One region of the Stenotrophomonas sp. Steno-Z10-BAI genome, then DNA from elsewhere that is predicted to be linked to it. Evidence: riboswitches for the same ligand, from Rfam matches in the RefSeq annotation. Region 1 holds a riboswitch; the other holds the start of a gene.
The links. A riboswitch is a leader RNA that binds a small molecule or an ion and turns the genes downstream of it on or off. The one in region 1 is predicted to bind cobalamin.
Positions count from the first base shown of each region.

Region 1 (3,400 bases):
GTCGTCGCGTACGAATGACCACTGCAGCACCGTCACCGGGCCGGTCAGCATGCCCTTCATCGGCCGCTGGGTGAGCGACTGCGCGTACTGCGACCAGCGCACCGTCATCGGCTGAGGGCGGGTCACATCGCCGAAGATCACCGGCGGCTTCACGCAGCGCGAGCCGTAGCTCTGCACCCAGCCATTCTTGGTGAAGGCAAAGCCATCGAGCTGCTCGCCGAAGTACTCGACCATGTCGTTGCGCTCGAACTCGCCGTGCACCAGCACGTCCAGCCCGATCTGCTCCTGCACGCGCACGCAGTGCTCGGTCTGGGTGGCCAGGAACGCATCGTAGTCCGCATCGGAGAGCTTGCCGGCCTTGTTGCGGGCACGCGCCTCACGCACCTCCAGCGTCTGCGGGAACGAACCGATCGTGGTGGTCGGGAAGCGCGGCAGCTTCAGCGCGGCGGCCTGGGCCAGGTGGCGTTGCGGGTAGCGGCTGTGGCGCTGTGCATCGGCCGGGGTCAGCGAGGAAAGGCGCGCGGCGACGGCCGTGTTGTGCACGCGCGGCGAACGACGGCGCGATTCGATGCACGCACGCGAATGAGCCAGCGGTGCTTCGGCACGCGCCGGTGCATCGATCGCGTCGGCCAGTACGCGCAGCTCGCCGAGCTTCTGCCGGGAGAACGCCAGCCAGCTGCGCAGTTCGTCATCGAGCTTCTTTTCGTGGTCCAGATCGACCGGGGTATGCAGCAGCGAACACGACGGCGCCAGCCACAGCGCATCGCTGCCGACATGGCCGTGCGCGTAGCGCGCCAGCACCAGCGCGTTGTCCAGGTGGGTGCGCCAGATGTTGCGGCCGTTGACCAGCCCGGCCGACAGCACGCGACCGGCCGGCAGCGCCTTGATCACCGCATCGAGCTGTTCCGGCGCACGGACCAGATCCACATGCAGGCCATCGATCGGCAGCGAGGCGGCCAGCGCGAGGTTGTCCTCCAGCGCACCAAAGTACGTCGCCACCAGCACCTTGGGGCGGGCAGCCTGGGCCAGTACCGCGTAGGCATGCTCGTAGGCAGCACGTGTGGCCTCGTCCAGGTCCTGCACCAGCAGCGGCTCATCCAGCTGCACCCACGCCGCGCCGGCCGCCTTGAGCTCGCCCAGCAGCTGCACATACACCGGCAGCAGTGCATCCAGCAGGTCCAGTGCGTTGCTGCCGTCGGTGGTCTTGGACAAACGCAGGAAGGTCACCGGGCCGATCAGCACCGGACGGGTCTCGATCCCCAGCGCCTTGGCCTGGCGGTATTCGGCCAGCGGCTTGTCGCCGCGCACCGTGAAGGTCTGGCCGGCGTGCAGTTCGGGCACCAGGTAGTGGTAGTTGGTATCGAACCACTTGGTCATTTCCAGCGCATGCAGGTCGATGCCATCGCGCTGCAGGCCACGCGCCATCGCGAAATAGCCGCTCAGCGGCTCGGCATCGGCGAGCGCGCGGTAGCGGGTCGGGATCGCATCGAACAGGAAGGCCGCATCCAGCACCTGGTCATACAGGCTGAAATCGTTGCTCGGCGGCACATCCACGCCGGCCTCGCGCTGCAGCTGCCAGTGGCGTTCACGCAGCTCGGCCGCGGTGTCCTGCAGCGACGCGGCGCTGCTCTCGCCGGACCAGAAGGCTTCGAGCGCGCGCTTGAGTTCGCGCTTGGCGCCGATGCGCGGAAAACCCAAATTGGTAACAGTGGTCATTGGAACGTGTCCTCATTGCGTAGGGGCATTGAGGAACGAAGGAACCGCGCGCCGTCCGGGGCCTTGCAGCCCGTTCCGCCCCGCCAGCGACCTTCGCCCCCGCGGGCGAACCGGATGCCGTGAAGCGGACGCACGGGGGCAGCGCCATGCAGGCGGCATGGCGGCAGACCCCGGCAACCTCCCCGCGGACGTTCCAGGTCGAATCGGAGGACGGTCATGTCCTCCGGCCGGGGCCGGTATTCGGGCTGATGGACACGGGCGCGGGCGCCCACCTAGTACCTGCCGCTTCCCAGGCGCGAAGGCCCAGTGCTGTTGGCAGGAGTCGTTTCCATTCACCGCTGCGGGGCAGCTCCGGAATGGGCGCGCGAGGCGCCTTCACCGGATTCCCGTTTAAATCCATCCCTTCATCTGCATGAAGCGATGGATACCTTCGGCGAGCACAAGGTAGGCCGAAGGCGAGCGATGGTCAAGTCGTCTGCCCGATTCACCCCACTGCATCCAAACCACCGTCAACTGCGTATCTCCCTGCAAGCCCGCCCGTTTGGACCCCCATGCGCCAGCCCTTGCCCTGCCTGATCCTGCTGCTGTCGGTGATCGCCGCCCCCGTGAGTGCCGCCGCGCAGACCGTGCAGCGCCAGGAAGGCCGCGCGTACGCCACCGCCGATGGGCGCCTGCTCTACCGCGAGACCCATTGGCTGCAGGGGCCGGCAAGCGCACAGTCGCGGCTGGTGCTGTACCGCTGCAGCGATGGGCGCCCGTTTGCGCGCAAGTGGATGACCCCGCAGGGCAGCCCGCAGACGCCTGATTTCACCTTGGACGATGGCCGCGATGGGTATCAGGAAGGCGTGCGCGGCGGTGCCGCTACCCGCCAGGTATCGGTCCGTGCCAGCGCGCAGGCACCGACATTCAGCCGCGCCATCGCGGTTCCGCCGGGCGCGGTGGTGGATGCCGGTTTCGACGCGGCGGTGCGCAGCCATTGGGCGGCGTTGCAGGCGGGGCAGAGCGTGGCGTTCCAGTTCCTGCTGCCCAGCCGTCAGCGCCTGGTGCCGCTGAAAGTGCAACGCACGGGTGCGGTGACCTGGCAGGGTCAACCGGCCGAGCAGCTGCAGATGAAGCTCGATGCGTGGTTCGGTTTCGCGGTGCCCCCGGTCACCCTGGTCTATGCCACCGCGGACCAGCGGCTGCTGCAGTTCACCGGCACCGGCAACGTCCGCGATGAGAAGGGCAAGTACCCGCAGGTGCGGGTCGAGTTTCCGGCGGCTCCCGTTGCCACGCCTGCGGCAGAGTTGTCCGCCGCGCGTACGCAGCCGCTGGTGAAGACATGCGGTGCCTGAGCGCCCCCTTGCAGCCAGCCTCGCAAGCAAGGACGATGCCGATACGCCCGTTATCGACATTGAGCCTGCGATGCCCGAGCTGGACGCTGCCGCCACCGCCGCATCCCACCGTCTGGACGAGTTGCTCGCCCGGGTGGCCGCTGGCGATCGCCAGGCCTTCGAATCGGTCTATCAGCTGGCCTCTGGCCGCCTGTTCGCGATCTGCCTGCACGTGCTGCGCGACCGCGGCGATGCCGAAGAGGTACTGCAGGACGTCTTCACCACGGTCTGGAACAAGGCGGCGCAGTTCGACCGCGCCAAGGCGGCGGCCATGACCTGGCTGTCGATGCTGGCGCGCAACCGCTCGATCG
Region 1 is NZ_JBWJOZ010000007.1:86,787-90,186, forward strand. It holds gene metE (5-methyltetrahydropteroyltriglutamate--homocysteine S-methyltransferase) at 1-1,716, opposite strand, end outside; cobalamin riboswitch at 1,931-2,164, opposite strand; gene AC06E9_RS16175 (hypothetical protein) at 2,268-3,050, shown strand; gene AC06E9_RS16180 (sigma-70 family RNA polymerase sigma factor) at 3,121-3,400, shown strand, end outside.

Region 2 (3,400 bases), on a different contig from region 1:
TAAAGGTCGCTGAAGGTCGGGGCCTTGAACGCGGTGCCGTAGCTGGCGTTGAGGCGGAACCCGCTGCCCAGCTCCAGGCCCCAGCCGAGGCTGCCGGTGGTGTGGTTGCCGAACTGCTCGTTGTCGTCGTTGCGCACGCTGGCCTGCAGGTGGTGCGCGCCGAAGCGGCCCTGGTACTGCACGAACACGCCGGTGTTGTCGCGGCTGTCGACCAGGTAGCCGGCACTGCTGCCGTCCAGGTTGTCCTGGCTCCAGTCCACACCGGCGCTCAGCAGCTGGCCATCAGCGATGCCGATGTCGGCCTGCACCGAGGCACTGTCGCGGTGGGTCTGTGCATTGCCCAGCCAGGTATCACCGTTGAAGTTGTCCGATTCGTTATCGGCGCGGCCGACGTTGAACGTCAGGTTCAAGCGCTCGCTCGGTATGTAGCGCAGCTTGCCGCCGAGTACCTGCTGCAGCGTTTCGGAGTAGTTGTAATAGCCGTCGTAATGGTTCTCGCCTTCGGCGCGCAGGGCGGTGCCTTCCACGCTCAACGTGTCCGTCAGGGCATAGCCGCCGCGCAGGCTCATGGACAGGTTGCGGTAGCCATCGCGGTCGGGCTCGTCGGCGCCGCAGCCGGCGAAGGGCGACACCGAGCCACGGCAGGCGTTGATGCCATCGGTGTGCTGGTAGGCGATGTCGGTGCCGAACCAGCCACGCTCACCGCTGCCGCCGAAGCCACCGCTGGCCTCGCGCAGGCCGTTGCTGCCACCGCCGAGCTGCAGGTGCGGCGCGAACTGGCCGGCGTTGCGGCGGGTGAAAATCTGGATCACGCCGCCGATCGCATCGGCGCCGTACAGGCTGGACTGCGGGCCACGCACGATTTCGATGCGCTCGATCTGTGCCAGCGGCAGATCCTGGATCATCGCCAGGCCGAGGTCGCCCGTGTTGATGCGCACGCCATCGACCAGCACCAGGGTGTGGGCCGAGTTGGTGCCACGCAGGAACAGCGAGCTCTGCTTGCCCAGGCCGCCGCTGTTGTTGAGGTTGATGCCGGCACGGCCGCGCAGCAGATCTTGCAGCGACGGCGCCTGGCTGCGCTCGATCTCGGCGCGGTCGATCACCTGCGCCGGTGAGATGCTGTCCTGCAGGGCGATCGGGGTGCGCGTGGCGGTGACCAGCACCTGGTCCAGCGCGGTGGCGTCGTCCTGTGCGGCGGCCAGCAGGGGCAGGGCCGAGAGCACGGCCAGGGAAAGAACGCGGGTTTGCAGCTTCATCGATGACTCCATGCACCGCGCACGCCCGCGCGGCAAGGGGTGGGGATGATCGCGCTGCAGGGAGGTTCGACGGTGGGCGGGCGCGCGCAGGCGCCAGCTTGCCGCCGCCATGCCCGCCGCATCGCAACCAGTCGTCTTCCAGGCCGGTCTCCGGGCTCGCGGGTCGATGGCGGTGCCATCGTGCCAGGCGCCTTCCCATGCCGGAGCACAGTGGCGTGTTGCCTGGTGTTTCCACGCTTACCGTTGCGGGGGCAGCGCCGGAGTGGCGGCGTGGCACAGGGCCTGACGCGTCACCGGCTTCCCGTTTCAACCTGGCGGCGTTGCAGCCCCAGGTCACCTGAAAGTGGGCGCAGTCTAAGGCATCCGCCGGGCCCATGGCGCGCACCGGTTAGAATGCGCCTCGCTTTTTCGATGTGATCTCCATGACCCCAACGTGGTTGCAGCACCCCGGCACCGACGCCCGTGACCCGCACCGGCCGGACGCAGCGGGCAGCAGACGGGGCGCGGCATGATCCTCGATCTGATCCGCCACGCCAGCACGGGCCGCGACGATCATCTTGATGGCCGCACCGATCCGCCGCTGCACGAGGGCGCGACCGACGCCCTGTGCGCGCGCTACGCCGGGCTGCCCTGGCAGCGGGTGCTGTCCTCGCCTCGGCAGCGAGCGCTGTTGACCGCCGAGGCATTGGCCTTGCCCCACGCGGTGGACGTGGAGGTCGATGAGGAATGGGAAGAACTGGATTTCGGCGACTGGGACGGGCTCGCGCTGGAGGCGCTGCCGATGGATGCGCTGTCAGCGTTCCATCTGGACCCGCACGCCAACCCGCCGCCGCATGGCGAAAGCTGGGGCCACTTCGAGCGCCGCATCGCGCGTGGACTGCACCGGCTGCTGGATGAGCCCGAGCCGGTCCCGACCCTGATCGTCAGCCATGGCGGACCGCTGCGGATGGTGCTGTCGCAGGTATGCGGCCTGCCGATGGCGATGTGCTGGGCGCTGCGCATCGATCACGGCACGCGGCTGCGCCTGCGCGTGGAGCGCGAGGACGACCGGCTGTGGGGCGAACTGCTGGAGCTGCAGCAGGTATGAGGCGCGCGGCTACCGACGGTGTGTCGGTAGCCGTGGATCAGCGGTTGTCATCGTCCATCTCGAACGGCGGCGCTTCGTCGCCGTCATCGTCGCGATGCTCCACGGTGCGGTCGTAGACCGGGCCGGAGGCGGGCGGCGCCTTCTTCAGCGGCTGGTCGGCGATGATCGCTTCGTACTCGGCCACCAGCACGGTGCGGCGCGCCTCCGGCAGTTCCTGCCAGTGGCAGTCCTGCAGCGCACCTTCCAGCGAGTAGAGCAGGTTCAAGCTGGGCTTGAAGCCGGCGCGGCGCACTTTGACGAAGGCACCGACCGCGCCGACCGCCACCAGATCTTCCGGCGTACGCAGACCGACCTGGCGCAGCCATGCTGCGCTCTTCGGGCCGATGTTGCGCAGCTTGACGCCACTCATCCCAAAGCCTCGACGAACACCGCGGCGATGGCTTCCAGCCCGGCCTGGTCCTCGGCATCGAAGCGCGCCAGCGAGGGGCTGTCCAGATCGAACACGCCGACCAGCTCGCCGTGGTGGACCAACGGCACCACCAGTTCCGAGCGCGAGGCCGAGTCGCAGGCGATGTGGCCCGGGAATGCATCGACGTCTTCGATACGCTGGGTCACCCGCTGCGAAGCCGCGGCGCCACACACGCCCTTGTCGAGTGGAATGCGCACGCAGGCGGGCAGACCCTGGAACGGGCCGACGACCAGCTCCTTGCCATCGAAGAAATAGAAGCCGACCCAGTTCAGGTGCGGCAGGGCGTGGTAGACCAGCGCCGACAGGTTGGCCGCATTGGCGATGCGGTCGCGCTCGCCGTGCACCAGGGCGCGGGCCTGGGCCAGCAGCTGGCCGTACTGTTCCGGCTTGCTGCCGGTGAGCGTGGAGGTATCGAACATGGCCGCAGTCTACCAAGCGCAGCGGTTGGGTGCCCCCGGGGCCGGCCGAACACAGCGGACCGCACCGCAGCGCTGCCGGGACGGCGGATAATGGCGCGTTTCCGCCCCCGGTCGTCCCCATGCCCCTGCCTGCGCCGCGCCCTGCCGCCCTGTTCGTCACCGGTACCGA
Region 2 is NZ_JBWJOZ010000003.1:66,534-69,933, forward strand. It holds gene btuB (TonB-dependent vitamin B12 receptor) at 1-1,256, opposite strand, end outside; cobalamin riboswitch at 1,381-1,612, opposite strand; gene AC06E9_RS09200 (histidine phosphatase family protein) at 1,765-2,343, shown strand; gene AC06E9_RS09205 (TfoX/Sxy family protein) at 2,381-2,752, opposite strand; gene AC06E9_RS09210 (GAF domain-containing protein) at 2,749-3,231, opposite strand; gene bioD (dethiobiotin synthase) at 3,351-3,400, shown strand, end outside.
Region 2: another riboswitch for cobalamin. It lies ahead of btuB (TonB-dependent vitamin B12 receptor); the one in region 1 lies ahead of metE (5-methyltetrahydropteroyltriglutamate--homocysteine S-methyltransferase).